4 regions of the Janthinobacterium sp. PSPC1-1 genome follow, and region 1 is predicted to be linked to each of the others. Evidence: predicted binding sites of a transcription regulator. Region 1 holds the regulator's gene; each other region holds the start of a gene.
The links. Region 1 encodes sigma-54, which starts transcription at its own class of promoters, with help from an activator protein. Its sites were predicted from a motif close to TGGCANGNAANCTGCTTT; they were not measured.

Region 1 (5,587 bases):
ATTCCTCCACTCCTGAAGAAGACTGCCATGTTGCAAACGCCGCTGACGATACAACGCCTGTACGACGATAATCGTGAAAGTCTGCAACTGGGCTGGTTCGCCGGATTTCCCGGCGGCGAGCGCCTGATCTCGGGCGACGTCTCGTCGGCCGCCGACCAGGTAGGCCACTTGAACCTGATCCATCCGGGCCGCATCCAGGTCTTCGGCCACCAGGAAATCAATTATTATCAGCGCCTGAAGGTCAACACGCGCACCCATGTGATCGGTGAACTGATCGCCGGCGGCCCACCCGCGCTGATCATCGCGCAAGGGCTGGAAACGCCGCCCGATATCCTCGCCATCTGCGACGAGCAAAACATTCCCCTGTTCTCGACCCCGCTGCCGGCCGCGCAAGTGATCGACTTCCTGCGCGTCTACCTGTCCAAAAAGTTGGCGCAACGCATCATCATGCATGGCGTGTTCATGGACGTGCTGGGCGTGGGCGTGCTGATCACGGGCGATTCGGGTCTGGGCAAGAGCGAGCTGGGGCTGGAACTGATTTCGCGCAGCCACGGCCTGGTGGCCGACGACGCCGTGGAATTCTCGCGCATCGCGCCCAACATGATCGAAGGCCGCTGCCCGCCCCTGCTGCAAAACCTGCTGGAAGTGCGGGGCCTGGGCTTGCTCGATATCAAGGCCATCTTTGGCGAAACGGCCGTGCGCCGCAAGATGCGTTTGAAACTGATCGTGCACCTGGTGCGCCGCAACGCGCTGGAAGAGGAAGTCGAACGCCTGCCCTTCCTGTTCCCCACGGAAGACGTGCTCGGCTTGCCCGTGCGCAAGGTCGTCATCCCCGTCGCTGCCGGCCGCAACATCGCCGTGCTGCTGGAAGCGGCCGTGCGCAATACGATTCTGCAGCTGCGCGGCATCGATACCTTGCAGGAGTTCATGGAGCGGCAACGACTCGCCATGAGTGGCGATTAACAGCGTAGGTCGGATTAGCGGGGCAAAGCCCCGCGTAATCCGACAACATTGTTAGCGGGTGTCGGCAGGAGCCCTCGCTTGCAAGCGAGGACCGTTACGCAGGCACGCAGCCATGCTGCGTGAATTCCCTGCTGCACCGCTTTGCGCTAAGCCGACCTACGAAATACACATATGAAATTGCAATCATTTGTAAAGATCATTGCCTTGGGAGCACAGTGCCGATCTTTATTGTATGATCGGCGTATGCATATCGTCCTTATCACCGGAATATCCGGCTCCGGTAAATCCGTCGCGCTCAATGTGCTGGAAGATACCGGCTACTATTGTGTCGACAACCTGCCGCCGGCCTTGCTGCCCAGCCTGGTGCAAACCTTGCTCGACGAAGGCACACCGCAACTGGCCGTCGCCGTCGATGCGCGCAGCGCCGAGTCGCTGTCCAGCCTGCCGCACAATGTGGCCCTGCTGCGCGACCAGGGGCACGACGTCAAGGTGATGTTCCTCACGGCCACCACGCATTCGCTGGTGGCGCGCTTCTCGGAAACGCGGCGCAGCCATCCGCTGTCGCACGAATTGCGTCCGAACCAGAACCCCGCCAGCCGCCGCACCCTGATCGAATGCATCTCGGAAGAACGCGAGCGCCTGTCGACCATCGAACAGCTGGGCCATGTGATCGATACTTCGGAACTGAGCGCCAATAAATTGCGCGCCTGGATCAAGGATATCGTCGCCTCCGAACGCGCGCCGCTGACCCTGTTCTTCGAATCGTTCGCCTTCAAACTGGGCGTGCCGCTGGACGCCGATTTCGTCTTCGATGTGCGGGCCTTGCCGAATCCCTATTACGACCTCGCGCTGCGTCCGCTCGACGGACGCGATGCGCCCGTGATCGCCTTCCTCGACGCGCAGCCGAGCGCGCTGGAACTGCTGGCCGACATCCGCGCCTTCATCGAGAAATGGTTGCCGTCATTCAAATCGGACAACCGCAGCTACCTGACGGTGGCGCTCGGTTGCACGGGCGGCCAGCACCGCTCCGTGTACATGGCGGAACGGCTGGCGCAATACTTCGGCCCCAACGAAAGAGTCGTGCTGCGCCACCGCGAGCGCGCTTAATCAGTCGAGGTGGCGCAGCGGATGCGCCGTGGCCGGCCAGACGGGCACAAAGAAACGCGCCACCATGGCCGCATCGACCTCGTCCAGGCTGGCGGGGTTCCAGCGTGGCGCATTGTCCTTGTCGACCACCAGCGCGCGCACGCCTTCCAGCACTTCGCCATGCGCGAAATTGTGGCGCACCACGCTGCGCTCCAGGCGCAGGCAGTCGGCCACACCCAGGTGAGCACCGCGCTGCAGCAATTCCAGGGTCACCGACATCATCAGCGGCGAACGCAAACGCATGGCCGCCAGGGCCTTGCCTGCGAACGCGCTGTCGTCCTGCGCCAGCGACGCCATGATGGCCGCCACGGAAGGGGCGCCGAAATGGCGGTCCAGCGCCGCGCGCGCCGTGGCCAAAGGAGAAGCCCCCGCCTCGGCCTGGAACGGTGCCGCCAGCGCCTTGATGGCCACCGGCAAGGCCTCGCCCGGCGTCGATTCGAACAGGGCCAGCAGCGCCCCCATCTGCGCCTCGGGCAGGTAGACATCGGCCAGCCCCGTGTACAGGGCATCGGCCGCGTTGATCGTCAAGCCCGTCAAGCCCAGGTACAGGCCCAGCTGGCCAGCCAGGCGGGACAGAAAATAACTGCCGCCCACGTCCGGGAACAAGCCGATATTGACTTCCGGCATGGCCATGCGCGTGCGGCCCGTGACGATGCGCAAGCGATTGCCGGGCCCGGCTTGTGCCACGCCCATGCCGCCACCCATGACCACGCCATCCATCACGGCGATATAAGGTTTCGGGTAAAAATGAATGACATGATTTAAGGCGTATTCTTCCGTAAAGAAATCTTCCAGCAATGCACTGCCGCCTTGCGGCGTAGCCAGGCCCGCATCGTAAAAGAAACGGATATCGCCACCGGCGCACAGGGCTTTTTCGCTGCTGGAACGGATCACGACGGCGTCCACCTGCGGATCGTCGCGCCAGGCCAGCAAGACGGCACTCAGGGCGCGCACCATCTCCAGCGACAGGGAATTGAAGGCTTTCGGACGGTCGAGCACGATGTGCCCGGTGCGGTTGCGGATGGAGGTCTGGACGAAGTCGCTCATGGCAGGCAGGAAAGAAGTGAAAGTGCCAACATTTTAGCGCCTGCGCGGGGAAGATTGCGTTCAAAAGGTCCGGGCGCAAAAAAGGGCGCAATGTGCGCCCTTAGTTGATCACAACTGCTGGAAGCGGGTGGCCTTAAACGGCGACGACGGCGTCTTCCTCGGAGTTGTCTGGCAGATGCTTGATCGCCTCTTTACCGTGCCCTTGCACTTTGGTTTTGTACTTCATCACTTGCCTGTCCAGCTTGTCGATCAGGATATCGATTGCGGCATACAGGTCGTGCGCCAGGCTTTCCACATAGACTGTTTTGCCACTCAGACGCAGGTTGACTTCGGCCTTTTGACGTTTTTCTTTCTCTTTGAGGTTATCCACGGTCAGAATCACGGCGATATCGATAACTTGATCGAAATGACGTTTCACGCGCTCCAGCTTCGTTTGTACGTATTCACGGATGGCTGGTGTCACTTCGAGATGATGTCCGCTGATGGTGAGATTCATACACACTCCTAAAGATGATCGGGTTCGTGCGGTCCATCCTATCCGGCCCGCAGAGGAACCGAAAAAAACTTACAAACACTTACGCAGGCTCACTGGCGGAATTTTCAACGCTTCCCGGTATTTGGCAACAGTACGTCGCGCAATCACCATGCCTTGTTCCCCCAGCATGTCCGCAATCTTACTGTCGGATAAAGGATTTTTAGGGTCTTCTGCTCCTGTCAGTTGCACGATCAATGCCCGTATCGCCGTCGATGATGCTTCGCCCCCCGCTTCGGTGGCGACGTGGCTACCAAAGAAATATTTCAACTCAAACATGCCATGCGGGGTCAGCATGTACTTTTGGGTTGTTACCCGCGAGATAGTACTCTCGTGTAAACCCAGTGTATCAGCTATTTCACGGAGCACAAGGGGGCGCATGGCAACGGCCCCATGCGAGAAAAAGTTCTTTTGTCTTTCTACTATCGCCTGCGCCACACGCAAGATCGTGTCGAAACGCTGGCGCATATTCTTGATCAGCCACTTGGCTTCCTGCAATTGCGCGCCCATGGCGCCCTCGCCCTTGCCCTGCTTGAGCAAGTTGGCGTACATGGCGTTGACGCGCAGGCGCGGCATGACGTCGTTGTTCAGGGTGACTTGCCAGCCATTGCGCGCGCGCTTGACGACGACGTCGGGCACCACGTAATCGGACACATCCGAGGCGAACACGGCGCCCGGATGCGGATTGCACTGGCGAATCACCGTCTGCGCTTCACGCAAGTCTTCTTCGTCGCAATCGAGGGCTTTTTTCAGCTTGTTGAAATCGCGCTGGGCAAACCAGGCCAGGTGCTTTTCCACGATGACGAGGGCCATGCGCCGCGTTACCATGGCGACGTGCGGCAAGCGCTTGATTTGCAGCGCCAGGCATTCGGACGCGTTGCGCGCACCCACACCGGGCGGATCGAAACTTTGCAGCAGGGACAAGGCCGTGCGCATCTCGTCGGCATCGATTTCCAGCTCTTCCGGCAAGCGCGCCAGGATGTCGTCGAGCGACTCTTCCAGGTAGCCATTGTCGTCGAGCGCGTCGATGATCAGCTCGACCAGCGCGCGGTCGCGCAACTCGAGCACCGTCACGCGCATCTGCTCCATCAGGTGCTCGCGCAGGGTGCAGTGGTGGGCCTCCAATTGCGGACGCGAATCTTCGTCGTCGGGCGCCTTGCCCCGGCTCGCCTCGCTCCAGTCGCTGTCGCCGCCATCCGCGGCGGCCGGGCTGTCGCCCGCTTCGCCGTCAAAGGTTTCCGCTTCGGCTGGCGCCGCGGGTGCATCCTGGCCTGGCGGCTGGGGCGGTGCTTCGGCCGGCGCGGCCGTGGAACTCAGGGCCCCGTCGGACAGCAGGCGCAGCGAATGGTCGAGCGGATCGTCGAGGCGCTCGAGCAAGGGATTGTCCGTCAGCAGTTGCTCTAGTTCCTGGTGCAATTCCAGGGTAGACAATTGCAACAGGCGTATCGATTGCTGCAACTGCGGCGTCAGTGCCAGGTGCTGCGAAGTGCGCAGCTGCAATGATTGTTTCATTGGCTCACATGCGGAAGTGTTCGCCCAGATAGACCCGGCGTACCGACTCGTTCGCGATGATGTCGTCGGGGCGTCCCGACGCCAGCACCGAGCCCTGGTTGATGATGTAGGCACGGTCGCAGATACCCAGCGTCTCGCGCACATTATGGTCGGTGATCAGCACGCCGATATTGCGCTCCTTCAAGAAGCGCACGATACGCTGGATCTCGATCACGGCGATGGGGTCGACACCGGCAAACGGTTCGTCGAGCAGCACGAAACGCGGGTCGGTGGCCAGCGCGCGGGCGATTTCCACACGGCGGCGCTCGCCGCCCGACAGGGACAGCGCCTGATTCTCGCGCAACTTTTCAATTTGCAAGTCGGCCAGCAATTTATCCAGGCGCTCCT
Region 2 (5,587 bases), on a different contig from region 1:
TTTGCGCCTTTTTCCGACAAGGGTACGGGCATCGATATCGATATTGCCGAAGCGCTAGCCAAAAAGCTGGGTTTGAAACTGAGCTTGCTGCCATTTCCCGCCGGCGAAAACCTGAACGACGATTTGCGCAATATGGTGTGGAAGGGCCATTACCTCGGTTATGGTCCCGCCGACGTGATGCTGCATGTGCCAGTCGACAAGAAGTTGATGGCCGATAACGACAAGGTCGAAATCTTTGCGCCGTATTACGTGGAAACGGTGCGCCTGGTGCGCAGTGCGCAAGCCGTGCCGCAGTTCGATGGCGTCGCTTCGCTGGCCGGCAAGCGCATCGGCGTGGAAAAGGTCTCGATCGCCGCCATGCTGATGCTGGGTGAAGACAATGGCAAGTACCGTGACGACGTACGTATCTTCGACACGGCCGCCGAAGCCTTGCAGCAATTGCAGGCGGGCAAGCTCGACGCCGTGCTGGCGAATCGTTCGGAAATCGAGTCGGTGCTGAAAAGCGATCCCGCTTTCCCCTTGAGCGAAGTGGCGTTCGCCCGCTTGCCGCGTGCCGGCTGGGCCGTGGGCCTGGCCGTCAGCCGCCAGCAGCTCGACGTGGGCAAGTTGCTGCAGGCAGCCATGAACGAGATGGCGGCCAGCGGCGAATTGAAAGCCATCTTTGAGAAATATGGGGTGAAGGAAGCACGGCCGTAACAGGCCATGTTGAATGACAATAAAGCCCGCGCATCGGAAGAGGCGCGGGCTTTTTCTTTTTAGAAATTATATTGGGCGCTGACACCCAGCAGCCAATTGCGTCCCGGCGCCGCTTCATAGTAGCGCTTGTTGCTGTCGCCGACGATGACGGAGCCCACGTAGGTCTTGTCGAAAAGATTGTTCAGGCGGGCAAACTCCTTGAAGCGCCAATTCCCTACGTTTTGTTTGGCGTTGAAGCGCGCATTGAACACCGTGTAGCCGGGCGCCGGCTTTTCGCTGTTGCTGTCCTCCGCGTAGACCTGATTGCTGGCCACGCTTTCCAGCGCTGCGCCAAAACGGTCCAGCGTATCTTTCCAGGCCAGTTCCGCGAACAGGTTGGCGCTGGGGACGCCCGGCAAACGGCTGCCTTCGCGCACGCTGCCAAAGGCCTGGTCGTACACAGCGTGCAGGCTGGTGAGCGCCACTTTTGCCGTGAAGCCATACGGCAGGTTCGAATCCAGCGACACTTCCATACCCTGGCGCAAGGTTTTACCCGCATTGCGATAGCTGGTGCGCCCGCCGCTGGACTTGTCGACCACCAGTTCGTCAGTCGTCTTGATCTGGAACACGGCCGCATTCACATGCGTGTTGCTATTGATTCTGGCCTTGACGCCCGCTTCCAGGTTGGTGCTGGTGGCCGGTTTCAGTTGGTAATTGAAGCCGCCGCCCGTGCCCGAGTAAAACAGTTCATTCAAGGTAGGCGCTTCGAAGCCGCGCGCGGCGCTGGCGTACACGTTGACGTTCGGCGTCAGTTTATACAGCAGGCCCAGCACCGGTGTCGTGTGGCTGAATTCCAGGCTGCCGCTATCGTTGCCATTGCTGAGGAAGTGGTCGCTAACTTCCACTTTCATTTTGCTGTAGCGCACACCTGCGCTGAGCAGCCATGGCCCGCTTTGCCATTCCGCCTGGATATACGGGTCGAGGCTGGAGACGACATCCTGCTCGTCGCGGCGCAGCTTGCCCTTTACGCCGAAGCTATTGCCGATGAAGTTTTCATAGCCGGTGCGGTCATCGCTGGAGCGACCGTAATCGATGCCGATGGTAGTGCTCAGCTTGCCGCCGGCCAGCTGGTTGACGTGCAGCCAGTTGGTATCGATGCCGTAGAACTGACGCTGGAAGTCGACTACGCCGCCAGAATGGCTGGCCGGTGCCTGGAAACCCTTGGTAAAGGCCTGGTACTGGATCACGTCGCGGTTGCCGCCATACACCATCACATGCAGGCGGTCATCGCCGAATGATTGCTCGTAGGTGGCGCCGATTTGCTGATGGTCGATGCTCTTGCGTGTGTTGTAGCGCTCGGCCAGCGTGCGCTTCGGATTTTGCGTATCGGTGGTGTCGATTTCGCCGGCGCGCGGGTTGGCGGCAAACGTGTCCCAGGTGGCGCCCAGCGGATCTTGCGTATTGCCCTGGTGCAGGCTGTTGGCGACGATGGTCAGCTTGCTGTCCGCATTGGGCTTGACGGTGATCTTGCCGAACGCCTGTTCGCGCGTGGCGGCGCTGTGGTCGCGGAAACCGTCCGTGCGGAAGCGCGAACCGTCGAGCACGTAGCCGATGCCGCCTGCCTGGCCTTGTGCCGTCAAGTCCACCTTGCTGGTGCCGAAACTGCCGCCCGTCACATTCAATTCGACGGACGGGGGATTTTTCCCATCCTTGGAAAACAGCTGGATCACGCCGCCAGAATGGTTGCCATAGATGGCAGAAAACGGTCCGCGCAGCACTTCGATGCGCTCGGCCGTATCAAGGTTGAAGGTAGCGGCCTGGCCCTGGCCGTCGGGCATGCTGGCGGGAATGCCATCGCTGATCAGTTTGACGCCGCGCACGCCGAAGGCCGAGCGGGCGCCGAAGCCGCGCGACGAGATTTGCAAGTCTTGCGCGTAGTTCTGGCGGTTCTGCACAACCAGGCCCGGCACGGCGGCCAGCGCCTCTGACGCGTTGACGCGGATTTGGCCATCCTGGATGCGGGCGCTGTCGACCACGTCGATCGAGGCCGGCACTTCCTGGCTGGGGTGGGCGATGCGGCTGCCGCTGACGACCACCGTATCCATGAGTTGCCCGTTGGCCAGGTTAGCTGCCTCGGCGGCGAAAACGTGGGGGGCGAGGGTGGCGCTGCCGGCGACAAACAGGCTGGCAATGGTGTTCAAGCGGAAACGATGCTGCATGCGGGTTCTCCAATGTGAATAAAAGCCTGCTTGAGCGCGTGAGCGGCGCAGGTCTGCATAGTTGTATCAAGCAATATGCCTGCCATGTCTCCATTGGTGGGCTGAAATTATACGCGTGTCAGTGGCACGGCGTTTGCATGCAGAAATGTTCAGATGCGCCGATACCGCGCGCTTTCCCCTCGTTTTGCCATTGAAAAGGTGATTATGCCCAACTTCTTCTCGCGCTTGCGCCAGGTGTGCTGGCTGCTGCCTGTGCTTGCCAGCAGCGCTCTCCAGGCCGCTCCTTTTGCCTATGTCCCCAATGAAAAATCGGGCACCCTCAGCGTGATCGACACGGCGACCGACCAGGTGGTGCACCAGATCGCGGCAGGCAAGCGTCCGCGTGGCATCGCCGCCGACCCCACCGGACGGCAATTGTTTGTCACCGATGCTGCCAGCAGCGCTTTGTTGCTGATCGATAACGCGAGCGGCACGCCCGTGCGCACGGTGGCGCTGGGCAAGTCGCCCGAAGGCGTCAGCGCTTCGCCGGACGGTCGTTACGTGGCCGTGGCCGTCGAGGAAAACAATAGCGTGGCCTTGCTCGATGGCCAGACGGGCGTCTTGCTCGCCGACATCAAGGTGCAAGGGCGTAACCCGGAACATGCTGTGTTCAGCCCTGATGGGCGCTGGCTGCTGGTCAGCGCGGAAGAGGCCGAGCAAGTCGATGTCATTGACGTGGCGCAACGCCGCCAGGTGGCTTCTATTGCCGTGGGCCTGCGGCCGCGCGGTATCGGTTTCAGTCCGGACTCCGGCCGCGCCTACGTGGCGTGCGAACTGGTCAACGCCGTGTATGTGATCGACATGGCCGCGCGCAAGGCCGTCGCCACCATTCCAGCGGGCAAGAATGCCAACGGCATCGCCGTCCACCCCGGCGGTAAACAGGTGTATGTCTCGAACGGCACGGACGGCACGGTGATGGTGATTGATACGGCCAGCAACAAGGTCACAGCCACCATTCCCGTCGGCAAGCGCCCGTGGAATATGGCCATCACGCCTGATGGCAGCAAGCTGTACGTGGCCAATGGCCGCTCGAACAGCGTTTCCGTCATCGATACGGCCAGCGCGCGCAAGGTGGCCGATATTGCCGTGGGCGAATTGCCCTGGGGCGTGGTGATACGGTAGTGATACAGGCGCAGGTGTTCCAGTCTGGTACACCTGTTCCATTGTGCAGCGGTGCAGGGAATGTGATGCGGGCTGGTGGCGAGGCTGGCACGGATTGGAACAGGGGCCGCGCCGCTTGTTCAAAACGCCAACAGACGCACGCCCTCCGCTCAAGCCCGGGGCATGCGCTGAAAAGCGCGCCGGTATTGATGCCACGCCCTTGTAACAAGGGTAAAACCCGCTAAGTTGGTAGTGCGGCGGCGAGCTGGCACGGCATTTGCGGAAGACTCCGTGTACTCACCCCATCTGTACCAGGACGTTTGATTTTAATTAAATTATTTCCATTCTAATTAACCCGATAGAGGACGACATGAATCTCGCAGACATCAGCAAACTGGGCGTAGCCAATCCCTTCAAACAACGCTATGACAATTACATCGGCGGTCAGTTCGTTGCACCAGTAAAAGGTGAATACTTTCCTAACATCACGCCGATCACGGGCTTGCCGTTTTGCGAAATCGCCCGTTCCACGGCGGAAGATGTCGAGTTGGCGCTGGACGCCGCGCATGCCGCCAAGGATGCCTGGGGCAAGACTTCACCCGCCGAGCGCGCCAATATCCTGAACCGCATCGCCGACCGCATCGAACAAAACCTGAGCCTGATCGCCACGGCGGAAACCATCGATAACGGCAAGCCGATCCGCGAAACGATGAATGCCGACATTCCGCTGGCCATCGACCATTTCCGTTACTTCGCCGGCTGCATCCGCGCGCAGGAAGGTTCCGTCGCGCAAATCGACGCGGAAACCTATGCCTATCACTACCATGAGCCGCTGGGTGTTGTGGGCCAGATCATCCCGTGGAATTTCCCGATTCTGATGGCCGTGTGGAAACTGGCGCCAGCCCTGGCCGCCGGCAATTGCGTCGTCTTGAAACCGGCCGAGCAAACCCCCGCTTCCATCATGGTGTTGATCGAACTGATCGGCGACTTGCTGCCACCGGGCGTGTTGAACATCATCAACGGTTTCGGCCTGGAAGCGGGCAAGCCGTTGGCGTCGAGCAAGCGCATCGCCAAGATCGCCTTTACGGGTGAAACGGGCACGGGCCGCCTGATCATGGGGTATGCCGCGCAAAACCTGATTCCCGTCACCCTGGAGCTGGGCGGCAAGTCGCCGAACATCTTCTTTGAAGATGTGATGGATGCCGATGATGATTATTTCGACAAGTGCCTGGAAGGCTTCACCATGTTTGCGCTGAATCAAGGCGAGGTGTGCACCTGCCCATCGCGCGTGCTGATCCAGGAATCGATTTACGAGAAATTCATCGAACGGGCCTTGAAGCGCGTGGCCGCCATCAAGCAGGGCAATCCGCTCGATGCCAGCACCATGATCGGCGCCCAGGCGTCGCAGGAGCAGCTGGAAAAAATCCTGTCCTACCTCGACATCGGCCGCCAGGAAGGCGCCGAAGTGCTGGCTGGCGGCGAGCGCCATACGCAGGCAGGCGACCTGGAGGGCGGTTACTACGTGCGTCCGACGGTGTTTAAGGGCAACAACA
Region 3 (5,587 bases), on a different contig from region 1:
TCAATCGTCCTTGGCGCCGTCGATGCCCAGTTCAGAGATCTTGCGGGTGATGGTGTTGCGGCCGATGCCCAGGCGCACGGCGGCGTCGTTCTTGCGCCCGTGCGTATGCTTGAGCGCCGTCTTGATCAGGGCCGACTCGAATTGCCGCCCCAGCACGGCCATGACTTCCTGTTGCCCGGCACCCAGCATGCCGGCCGCCTGCAATTCCAGCAGGCCGATCCAGCCCGGCGGCGCACCGGTGGCGGGCGCGGCGGCGTCAAATACCTGGCCGCCATGCGGATGAGTCACGGCCGGCGGCGTCGCTTCGCCATGCGCTGCGGGAGCGCCGGCATCGCCCTGCCCCTGCGTCAATTCCAGCGGCAAGTCCTTGATTTCCACCGTCTGGCCCGGCGCCATCACGGTGATCCAGTTGCACAGGTTTTCCAGCTGGCGCACATTGCCGGGCAAATCGAGGCCGCTGAGAAATTGCATCGTCGGTTCGCTCATGCGCTTGGCTTCCACCCCCAGCTGGCGCGCGCTTTGCACCAGGAAGTGGCGCACCAGGATGGGGATATCCTCGCGCCGCTCCCTCAAACTGGGCAGGCGCAAACGGATCACGTTCAGGCGGTGATACAAGTCTTCGCGGAACAGGCCGTCGCGCACGCGCTGCTCGAGGTTCTGGTGCGTGGCCGTAATGACGCGCACGTTGGCCTTCATGGGCTGATGCCCACCGACGCGATAGAAATGGCCGTCGGACAGCACGCGCAACAGCCGCGTCTGCAGGTCGAACGGCATGTCGCCGATTTCATCGAGGAACAGGGTGCCGTTCTCGGCTTGCTCGAAGCGGCCCCGGCGCGTCGTCTGCGCGCCCGTAAACGCCCCCCGTTCATGGCCGAACAATTCGGATTCCAGCAAATCTTTCGGGATCGCCGCCGTGTTCAGGGCAATGAAGGGCTGCGCCGCACGCGGACTGTGCTTGTGCAGCGCGCGCGCCACCAGTTCCTTGCCGGAACCGGATTCACCCGTGATGAGCACCGTCACATTCGATTGCGACAAACGGCCGATGGCGCGGAAGACTTCCTGCATGGCCGGCGCCTGGCCGAGGATTTCCGGCGTTTCCGACGGGCCCGATTCGACGCTGGTCTCGCGCAGACTCTCTTCCAGCGCGCGACGGATCAGTTCGACAGCCTTGTCGATATCGAAGGGCTTGGCCAGGTATTCGAAGGCGCCGCCCTGGAAGGCCGCGACGGCCGAATCGAGGTCGGAAAAGGCGGTGATGATGATGACAGGCAAGCCGGGAAAGCGCGATTTGACCGTCTGCAACAGCTCCAGGCCGGACGCGCCCGGCATGCGGATATCGGACACGAGCACTTGCGGCGTGTCAAACTCCAGTGCAGCGATGGCGTCGCGTGCATTGGCAAAACTCTTGGTGGCGAGATTTTCCCGCGCCAGGGCTTTTTCCAGCACCCAGCGGATTGATTCGTCGTCGTCAACTATCCAGATTGGCTTCATTAGTGTGTGCGTCCCGCAATGGATTTCATGGGTGGGATACTTCCTCGCTTATGGCAAGGGGAGAACGATCCTGAAATCGGTGTATCCAGGCCGGCTTTCGCACTCGATCACGCCCAGGTGCTGTTGCACGAAGGTTTGCGCCAAGGTCAGTCCCAGCCCGCTGCCGCCATCCCTGCCCGACACCAGCGGGTAGAAAATCCGGTCGCGGATCTGGGGTGCGATGCCCGGTCCATTGTCAATGATATGCAAGTCTAATGCCAGGTTGTAGCGGACCTTGGCCAGGGTCACCTGGCGCGCCACGCGCGTCTTGAAAATCAGCTCTGCATCGCCCGCCTCGATGCGCTCGGCCAGCGCTTGCGCCGCGTTGTGCGCGATGTTGAGCACGGTCTGTATCAATTGCTCCTTGTCGCCGCGAAACTCGGGGATCGACGCATCGTAATCGCGCGAAATGGTGAGGCCGCTGGGAAATTCGGCCAGGATCAGGCTGCGCACACGCTCGCACACTTCATGGATATTCACGTCACCCACGATGTGCGGGCGGCGGTGCGGCGCCAGCAGGCGGTCGACCAGGGTTTGCAGGCGGTCCGCTTCCTTGATGATGACTTGCGTGTATTCGCGCAGCTCGCTCAGGTGCAGGGCCGGCAACTCCAGCTCCAGCAGCTGGGCCGCGCCGCGGATGCCGCCCAGCGGGTTCTTGATTTCATGCGCCAGGTTGCGGATCAGCTCCTTGTTGACCTGGCTCTGGTCGAGGATACGCTCCTCGCGGTCGAGTTTTAACTGCTGCACGTTTTCGCGCAGCTCGATCAGCACGCCGTCGCGCGGCGCATCGAGCGCGCTGACGATGCTGTGCACGCGCAGCGGTTCGCGCCCCAGGCGCTCCAGGCTCAGGTCCTGGCGCAAGTCGGAAAACTTGTGTTCAAGCGCTTGCGCGCAGATGCCGGCCAGCTCCTCGGGATTGAGGAACAGCGCCGTCAGCTTTTGCCGCGACAGGGCCTTCAATGAGCTTTCCAGCAGGTTTTCCGCGGCCGCGTTGGCATAGCTGATGCGGCCGTCGCCATCGAGCAGGATCACGGCCGAAGCGAGCAAATCAAGGCCGGCCAGGTGGGCGGGACGGCTGGAATGGTTGTCTATTGTCATGTGCTTTACCGAATATTCGCAATCTCGCGTTTCAGGGCCTCGACGTTCTGCTGGGTCCGGTTGATATTCTCTTTCAACTGCGCCGCTCTTTCCTGATACTTGGCATAGTTGCGTTCATTGCCCTGGCGTTCAGGCTGGCCCTCGTTGAACTCCAGGCGCTGGGCCGCCAGTTTCTGCTCTTCGCTGCGCAATTCGTCCTGCAGGATCTGGCGCCGGTCCAGGTCGCGCGCACGCTGCTCGGCGCCATCGACCTTGGGAAACGCGCCAGCGGCAGGCGCCGCCGTGGCCACCGCCTGCGTGGCGGGCCGCGCAGGCGCGCCAGCCAGCGGCGCCGTCTTGCGTGGCGGCTCCGTCATGGCGCCCGGTAAATCGAGCAGCTGGCAATGCGCGCCAGCCCGCTTGTCCGTGTACGTCTTGTGTCCTTGCGCATCGGCGCACACATACAACTGCCCGTGCGCCTGTGCCGCCGCGCCCAGCAATCCTGCCATCAGCGCCATTCTGTAATGCTTGGTCAATCTTCACTCCTGTCGGCACATGCCGCATCGTTCCTGGGCCGACTATACAACACTGCACCGGCGCCACCTTGGCGCGCCGCATAAAAAAACGCGGGCAAGACCGATCGCCTCACCCGCGTTTTTTATTCACTACCGGCAAGTTGCCGGCATGGCGCCATTACAGCGAGTAGTACATGTCGAACTCGGCAGGATGCGTGGTCATGCGCATGCGCTGTACGTCCTGCATTTTCAGTTCCAGGTAAGCGTCGATCATGGAATCGCTGAACACGCCGCCACGGGTCAGGAACTCGCGGTCCTTGTCCAGGGCTTCCAGTGCTTCTTCCAGCGAAGCGCACACGGTAGGGATCAGTGCGTCTTCTTCTGGCGGCAGATGGTACAGATCTTTCGAGGCGGCTTCGCCAGGATGGATCTTGTTGGCAACGCCGTCCAGGCCAGCCATCAGCAGTGCAGCGAAGCACAGGTACGGGTTCGCCAGTGGATCCGGGAAGCGCGCTTCCACGCGGCGGCCTTTTGGATTGGCCACGTGCGGGATGCGGATCGAGGCGGAACGGTTTTTCGCCGAGTACGCCAGTTTCACCGGAGCTTCGTAGCCTGGTACCAGACGCTTGTACGAGTTGGTGCCCGGGTTGGTGATCGCGTTCAGTGCCTTGGCGTGCTTGATGATGCCGCCGATGTAGTACAGGGCGAAATCGGACAGGCCGGCATAGCCGTCGCCAGCGAACAGGTTTTTGCCATCTTTCCATACGGATTGATGCACGTGCATGCCCGAACCGTTGTCGCCAACGATAGGTTTCGGCATGAAGGTGGCGGTCTTGCCATAGCTGTGCGCCACGTTCCACACCACGTATTTCAGGTTTTGCGTCCAGTCGGCGCGCTCGACCAGGGTCGAGAAGCGGGTGCCGATTTCATTCTGGCCTGCACCAGCGACTTCGTGATGATGGACTTCAACCGGGATGCCCAAGGACTCCAGGATCAGGCACATTTCCGAACGCATGTCCTGGAAGCTGTCCACTGGTGGCACGGGGAAGTAGCCGCCCTTGACGGTAGGACGGTGGCCGCTGTTGCCGCCTTCGATGTCCTTGCCGGTCGACCACGAACCTTCGTCCGAACCGATCTTGACGAAGCAGCCCGACATGTCGATCTTCCAGCGCACGCTGTCGAAGATGAAGAATTCTGGCTCAGGGCCAAAGTAGGCGGTGTCGCCCATGCCCGACGATTTCAGGTAGGCTTCGGCGCGTTTCGCGATCGAGCGCGGGTCGCGGTCATAGCCCTTGCCGTCCGACGGTTCGATCACGTCGCACTGCATGAACAAGGTCGTTTCTTCCATGAACGGGTCGATATTAGCCGTGTTTGGATCCGGCAGCAAGATCATGTCGGACGCTTCGATGCCTTTCCAGCCAGCGATCGAAGAACCGTCAAAGGCGTGGCCCGATTCGAATTTGTCCATGTCGAAGTGCGACACGGGAACCGTCACGTGCTGCTCTTTACCACGGGTATCAGCAAAGCGGAAATCAACGAATTTGACTTCGTTTTCTTCTACCATCTTCAAGACTTCTGCGGCTGTCATTGCCATGCGTATCTCCTAAATGAATGTGGGGTGAGCCGACCTTAATGCGTCTGGGCTGATGAAGCGAAGCAAACATTGCGTGCCACCAAAACTCATAAGGATCATAGCAGATTCCATGCCAGCTCCTGAAGCGCCCTGGCGCCGGCAGCAAAATGACTGCCATCCCAGTGAAAGTTTTCCTGCCCGCGCTTTTCACGCGCGGTTGCGCCACATCAAGAATGCACTATGCAAGTGCAAAAAACGAATAACGCACTATTATCGTGCATTTTTCACGATTTCCTGAAAAATGCCTTCTTGTGGTGCATGCGCCGTGCACCGTGCTTTCCCGTTTGCGGGGCGCGGACGGCGCACTATAATCGTTCACACCTATCCACTTTCATCGAGGACGCCATGACTACCGCCGCCGACATCCTGACCACCGCCCGCAGCCGGGCCAATGAAGGTACGCCGTATGCCGGCGCCGTCACGCCGCAGGAAGCCTACGAGCTGCTGCAGGGCGATGCTGCCGTCAAGCTCATCGATGTGCGCACGAATGCCGAGCGCGACTGGGTGGGCCGGGTCGATATCGCCGATACCCAGCATGGCGCGGTGCAGTGGGCCACGTATCCGGGTGGCGTACCGAATCCCGACTTCCTCGCGCATCTGGCTGCCCAGGCCGGCAAGGACGAGGTGCTGCTGTTTCTGTGCCGCTCCGGCGTGCGGTCGCGCCATGCGGCCAAGCTGGCGACCGAGCACGGCTACGTGAACTGCTTCGACATCCTCGAAGGTTTCGAAGGCGACAAGGACGCCGACGGCCACCGCAAGCAGATCGGCGGCTGGTGCAAGGCGGGCCTGCCGTGGTTGGGCGCCTGACGCTGGCCGCCTGACTTTCTGAACC
Region 4 (5,587 bases), 240 kb from region 1:
CGTGCTGGAAAGCGAGCGCGCCAAGAGCAACGACAAGGCCCACGACAAGGCACGCGCGGAAATCCGCGACCGCCTGACGACCCTGGCGCCGCTGTTCCTGAAAAACAAGTACATGCTGGGCGACGAATTCTCGATGCTCGACGTGGCTGTCGCGCCGCTGCTGTGGCGCCTGGACCACTACGGCATCGAACTGTCGAAGACGGCCGCACCGCTGATGAAATACGCCGAACGCATCTTCTCGCGTCCAGCCTATATCGAGGCATTGACCCCTTCCGAAAAGGTCATGCGCCGCTAAAGATAATCCCGGCAGGCCGCGCCTGCCGGGATATCTGCGTCTTTTGAATTACCGGTGCGCCCGCCTCATGCTTGATGGGGGCGCTCCCGCCTCACAGTGTCTACCATGTCTGAAATCTCAACCAAACCTTATATGCTGCGCGCCATCTACGAATGGTGCACCGACAGCGGCTACACGCCTTATCTCGCGGTCAAAGTCGATTCGCGCACCACGGTACCGATGGAATACGTGAAAAAGGGCGAAATCGTGCTCAACATCAGCTTCGGCGCCACCAGCGGCCTGAAGATGGACAACGACGCCGTCCGCTTCCACGCCCGCTTTGGCGGTGTCTCGCGCGAAATCTACGTACCGGTCGACAACGTGATGGCCATCTACGCCAACGAAAACGGCCAGGGCATGGCCTTCGAGCCCGTGCTGGGCAACGATGACCCCGACGCGCAACCGACCGACAGCCCGGCCTCCGCCGACCTGCCACCGCCAGCGCTGGCCCCGGTCTCCAGCGCCCCGACCCTGTCGTCCGTGCCAACCAGTTCCCCCGAACAACGCGACAACGCCACGCCCGGCGACGACGAGCCACCAAAAAAAGGCGGCCGCCCGACCCTGACACGCATTAAATAGCGTATAATTCGCAACGCACAGTTTTTGCCGACTTAGCTCATTTGGTAGAGCAGTTGATTTGTAATCATCAGGTGGCCAGTTCGAAACCGGCAGTCGGCACCAGAATTCAGTAGAAAATCAAAGGGTTACCCGCTTCGGTTGGTAGCCCTTTTTTCTTTTCCCCTGCCTGCGGGACACTCCCAGGCCAATTGACACGCGTCCCGTCCAGATAAGCTTGTGCGCGCATTGCTGCACCGCGCAATGACGTCCAGCACATTTAGGCGCAAGATGAGCACGTGCTTGCGCAAAGCAGGCTCCCGATGTCCGGCTTTCCTACCTGGGGAAACATCATGTCCGCACACACTTACAAGCTCATCGAACTGGTGGGCACATCGACCGAGAGCAGCGATCAGGCGATACGCGATGCTATTGCCAAGGCGGCGCTGACGGTCAAGCATATGGACTGGTATGAAGTGACCGAATCGCGCGGCCATATCGTCGACGGCAAGGTGGCGCACTTCCAGGTCACGCTGAAGGTCGGCTTCCGACTCGAATAGGGTAAGGCGGCAACTCACCGCCGCCCGACCACTGCCCGGCTCTCCAGCCACTCGCGGCCGCCGGCCTCCAGCGCGGCTTGAATCACCTTTTCCGGCAAGCTGTACACGGTCGCCCAGCTGGCGCGGCCATCCTGCGTGTTGGCGGGAAAGCTGTGCGTCTCGATGGGCCAGTGGTACTTGCGTTTCAATGCCTTGACGATGGCGGCCAGGGAGACGCGGCCTTGCAGCGGCTCGGCGCCGGACTGGTCGCGGTTCGACAGCAGCACGGCCAGGACCTGGCCGCGGCCCGTGCGTGCGCCGGGGAAAGTGGGAGTTTTGTTTGCCATGGCCTATTTTACCGGGCGTGGCGCGATGTGCCGCACCTTTGATCTGGCGCAAGCGCCGCACCGGCTTTACGGCCACGATGGGTATTTCGCCAGGCGTGCCAGCGCCCCTCCGGCAGCCTGGGCCACTCATCACGGGGCACAGGAGCCTATCATGCACAGCCTGAACATCCACGCCATGCAATGGCAACCCGTTGCCGATATTTCCGCCGTCGACCCGCTGCTGCCTGCGGATCTGGCCTGCTTCCGCGAACTGCGCGACGTGCTGCAGCGCTATGGCGCACTCGACCGCTTCGGTATTTCCCTGATCCACCGCCATTTCGACATCGCCGACGACGAGGAGCTGATGGAATACACAGATGTGGAGCAACGCACCTTGACGGTCAAACCTGTCAAGAAAAGTGACATCGACTGGCAGCACACGACCATTACCAACTGGAAATTGACAGAAGGCGAGGAAGTGGTGCGCATCGGTTGCGGTTGCGCAAGCAATTCGGGTGGCCACCTGGGCTATCACCGCGGTACCTGAGGTTGGCCGAGGCCGCCCGCAAAGCGGCGTCGGCCTTTCTTACACTTGACCTCTTTCAGTTCAGCCCGCTTTAGGCAAGTACTTGATTCAATAAACTTTTTTTATGTGGCACGCAAGCTGCTTATCTGTGTCTACGAGATGAATCCAGGCATGTCATTCTGGATTCTTTGTCCCCCCGGATTTCCCGACACTGACCACGATAAGAGGCTGCGATGAACGTCAATCACACACGAAGCAAGACCCTGGGCTGGCTGGGCGCACTGGCGGCGGCAAGCCTGCTGGCCAGCGGCCAGGCGCAGGCCGGCGCGTACGGCCTGGCCGTCAATGAGTTGAACAATTTCCGCATCACCACCAGCGCTGGCGCGCTGTCGCTGGCCGGCGCCAACCGCAATGCCAGCGACAGCGCCTTCTTCGAAGGTGGCGTGGCCGTCAATCCGCGCGCCGTCAATACGGGGCCGGCCGCCAACGCCGACGTGCTGCAAGTGTGTTCGGGTGGCGGCTGCAGCGGCTTGCCGCAAAACCACTACGCACCCAGTCCCAGTTCCACCCTGGAATTCGCGCGCGGCGATGCGCACGCCTTCGGCAATATGCTCAATGGCGGCGCCAGCGTGCAAGCCGTGGCGGAAACACAGCGCAACACGGTCGGCGCCGCCACGGCCATGGCCGGCGACACGCTCACCGGCTCCGTCAACCTGACCCTGTCGAGCGCCGGCTTCATCACCTTCAGCTTTATGGGACGGCGCGACTTGCGCACCAGCGTGACGACCTTGGGCGACAAGTCGAACGTGTCGATCATGGATATCTTCAATATCTCCTGCAACAGCGCCAGCCCCGTCGGCTGCCTGTCGAACGCGAATGCCGATGGCGTGATCTTCCAGTTCGCCCCCGACGGCAACCCGAACAATGGTAGCGATATCAACGGCAACCATGGCGCCGGCAGCCTCGACCCGTTCAGCCTGAACTTGACGGCCGGCACGAATGACCCCGCTACCGGGCGCGCCTTCACGAATGGCTTTGCGCTGTTTTCCCTGACCTCGAGTTTCGCCCTGCCCGCCGGCAGCTATACCTTGAACTTTGCCAAGTCCACACGCACCGACATCGTCGTCATCGATCCCCTGGCCGTGCCGGAACCCGGCAGCCTGTTCCTGCTGGGTCTGGGGCTGGCCGCCCTGGCGTTCACGCGCCGCCGCCAGCCGGAATAGACACTGGCATGCCTACAACACGCGGCGCCTTTGCAGACGCCGCGTGTTGTAGACGCCGGCAGAGGCGTTTTACCCCAGCCGTGCCAGTGCCTGGCGCGCCAGTTGCAACTGCTGCAGATAGTAGCGGTGCAGCATGGCGGGGTCACTCAGGTCGCGCCCGAGTACCAGGCGCAGCTCGCTGGCCGGGCAGTCGGCGGCCTGGGTCTGCACCTGCGGCCCAAGCTGGCGGGCCAGCTGGCGCGCCGCCTGCTCTTGCGCGGGCCGGTATTCGACGCGCGTGCGCGCCACCTGGAAGCTGGTTTCATTGGCCAGGCGCACCACCTGCACAGGAGCGCCAGCCAGGCTGCGCGCCAGCGCGGCTGCCATGCCCGGCACACCGTTGCCATTCACAATTTCCAGGCGCGGCTGCGGCGCGGGCGCCGCCGGCATGGGCCGCTCGGGCACTGCGGCGGGTACGCTGCGCACCGCTGCCAGCACGCGCTGCAGCTGGGCCATACCATCGCTCTGCGTGATCTCCACGCGCGCCATGGCGGGCGCATCCGGCACCGGCGCGGGCACAGGCACAAGCTGCGGCGCCGCCGCGCCGCGCAAGACCGCCAGGTCGCGCCGCAAGTCGTGTTCCCGCAAGCTGGCCGCCTGGCGCCGCATGAGGACGGCGCGCTCGTGCTGTCCCAGGCGCTCCAGCACCTGCGCCAGGTGCTGCCAGGCCAGCGCATTGAGCGGATCGAGCAAACACGCCTGTTCCAGCGCGGGCAACGCTTGCGCATCGCGTCCGCTCAGAGAATAGGCATGGCCGAGATTGCTGAACAGATAGGCCTGATGCGGCCGCGCCATGCCCATTTCCTGCGTCAAGGCCAGCCAATGGGCGATCGCCGCGTCGTGTTCGCCCCGCTGCGCATGCAGCACGGCCAGACCGTTGCGCGCGTTCACGTGGCGTGGCGCAAGGCGCAGCGCTTGCTCATAGGCCGCTTGCGCGGCGGGCAAGTCGCCCCGCTCGAAATGCTGGCGCCCCGCCACATAGGCGGCATCGGCGTCAGGCCACGCCGGTACCGGTGCATGGGCCAGTTGCGTGGTACAGGCGGCCAGGCCAAGGCAGGCACAAGCGGCGGCCAGGCGGGAGAGCGTCAAGCGCATGGTAACTCCTTTCAGCGGCTGGCCATGGCCGGCACGAGCACGCGATAGACTTCGATCACGGCCGGCCCCATGAGCACCAGCATCAGGGTGGGAAAGACGCAAAATATCAGCGGGAACAGCAGTTTCAGGGCGATCTTCGCCGCCGCCTCCTCGGCCAGCAGACTGCGCTTGCTGCGCAGGTTTTCCGAATGCACGCGCAGCGAATCGCCCATGCTGGTGCCGAAGCGTTCTGATTGGATCAGCATGGCGACGAGGGTGTCGACATCTTCCACGCCGCTGCGCAGGGCCAGGTTGCGCAGCGCCTTTTCCTTGGAAAAGCCGGCGCGCATTTCCATCAGCACCAGTTGCAATTCCTGCGCCAGCACCATGCTTTTGATGTGGATCTCGCCCGATACCTTGACCAGCGCGCGCTCCAGGCTCAGGCCCGCTTCCACGCACACGGTCAGCAAGTCGAGCGCATCGGGGATATTTTCAAAGATGTCGCGCTGGCGCCGCTTGGCCGTGCTGGCCAGTACCATGTTCGGCAGGTAATAGCCGATGGTGGCGCTGACGCACAGCAGCAACAGCAGCACGCTGCGCAGCTGCGCCGCCATGGCGCTGGCCGCGTACAGCCCCAGCACGGTGGGAAACAGCAGGGCCAGCACGGTTTTCGCCGCAAAGTACAGGGCGGGCGCGCTTGCTTGCCGCCAGCCCGCGTTCATGAAACGCGTGCGCAGCGGCGAGCGCTCCCAGCCCTCTTCCGGCAGCGACAGCTTGCTGAACGGCTGCGCCACGCGCGCCACGCGCTCCACCCAGCCAGAGTCGGCCACCGCATCGCTGGCCGCCGGCGCCGTGGCGCCGAACAGGCGCTGGCGCAGGGCGCCGGGAAAGAAGATCAGCCACGCCAGCAGGGCCAGCGCCACCACCACGACGAAGACAATCACGAGAAACAGCAGTTGCGAAGCGCTCAT

Region 2: the regulator sigma-54 is predicted to act here: its motif matches at 4,301-4,318, upstream of adh (aldehyde dehydrogenase).
Region 3: the regulator sigma-54 is predicted to act here: its motif matches at 4,814-4,831, upstream of glnA (type I glutamate--ammonia ligase).
Region 4: the regulator sigma-54 is predicted to act here: its motif matches at 2,408-2,425, upstream of ACP7EG_RS09105 (EDSAP-1 family PEP-CTERM protein).

What each region holds. Positions count from the first base shown of each region.
Region 1 is NZ_JAFCWP010000002.1:589,183-594,769, reverse strand. Features, by position in the region: gene hprK (HPr(Ser) kinase/phosphatase) at 28-963, shown strand; gene rapZ (RNase adapter RapZ) at 1,207-2,070, shown strand; gene ACP7EG_RS10180 (enoyl-CoA hydratase/isomerase family protein) at 2,071-3,156, opposite strand; gene hpf (ribosome hibernation-promoting factor, HPF/YfiA family) at 3,290-3,652, opposite strand; gene ACP7EG_RS10170 (RNA polymerase factor sigma-54) at 3,722-5,200, opposite strand; gene lptB (LPS export ABC transporter ATP-binding protein) at 5,205-5,587, opposite strand, start outside.
Region 2 is NZ_JAFCWP010000016.1:1,076-6,662, forward strand. Features, by position in the region: gene ACP7EG_RS27485 (substrate-binding periplasmic protein) at 1-696, shown strand, start outside; gene ACP7EG_RS27490 (TonB-dependent receptor family protein) at 756-2,894, opposite strand; gene ACP7EG_RS27495 (beta-propeller fold lactonase family protein) at 3,099-4,055, shown strand; gene adh (aldehyde dehydrogenase) at 4,405-5,587, shown strand, end outside.
Region 3 is NZ_JAFCWP010000005.1:470,374-475,960, forward strand. Features, by position in the region: gene ntrC (nitrogen regulation protein NR(I)) at 1-1,491, opposite strand; gene glnL (nitrogen regulation protein NR(II)) at 1,540-2,628, opposite strand; gene ACP7EG_RS18725 (DUF4124 domain-containing protein) at 2,634-3,143, opposite strand; gene glnA (type I glutamate--ammonia ligase) at 3,301-4,716, opposite strand; gene ACP7EG_RS18735 (rhodanese-like domain-containing protein) at 5,101-5,562, shown strand.
Region 4 is NZ_JAFCWP010000002.1:350,724-356,310, reverse strand. Features, by position in the region: gene ACP7EG_RS09135 (glutathione S-transferase N-terminal domain-containing protein) at 1-295, shown strand, start outside; gene ACP7EG_RS09130 (ClpXP protease specificity-enhancing factor) at 401-913, shown strand; tRNA gene ACP7EG_RS09125 (tRNA-Thr) at 940-1,015, shown strand; gene ACP7EG_RS09120 (dodecin) at 1,243-1,449, shown strand; gene ACP7EG_RS09115 (hypothetical protein) at 1,464-1,775, opposite strand; gene ACP7EG_RS09110 (hypothetical protein) at 1,927-2,301, shown strand; gene ACP7EG_RS09105 (EDSAP-1 family PEP-CTERM protein) at 2,514-3,503, shown strand; gene ACP7EG_RS09100 (LytR C-terminal domain-containing protein) at 3,573-4,637, opposite strand; gene ACP7EG_RS09095 (type II secretion system F family protein) at 4,649-5,587, opposite strand.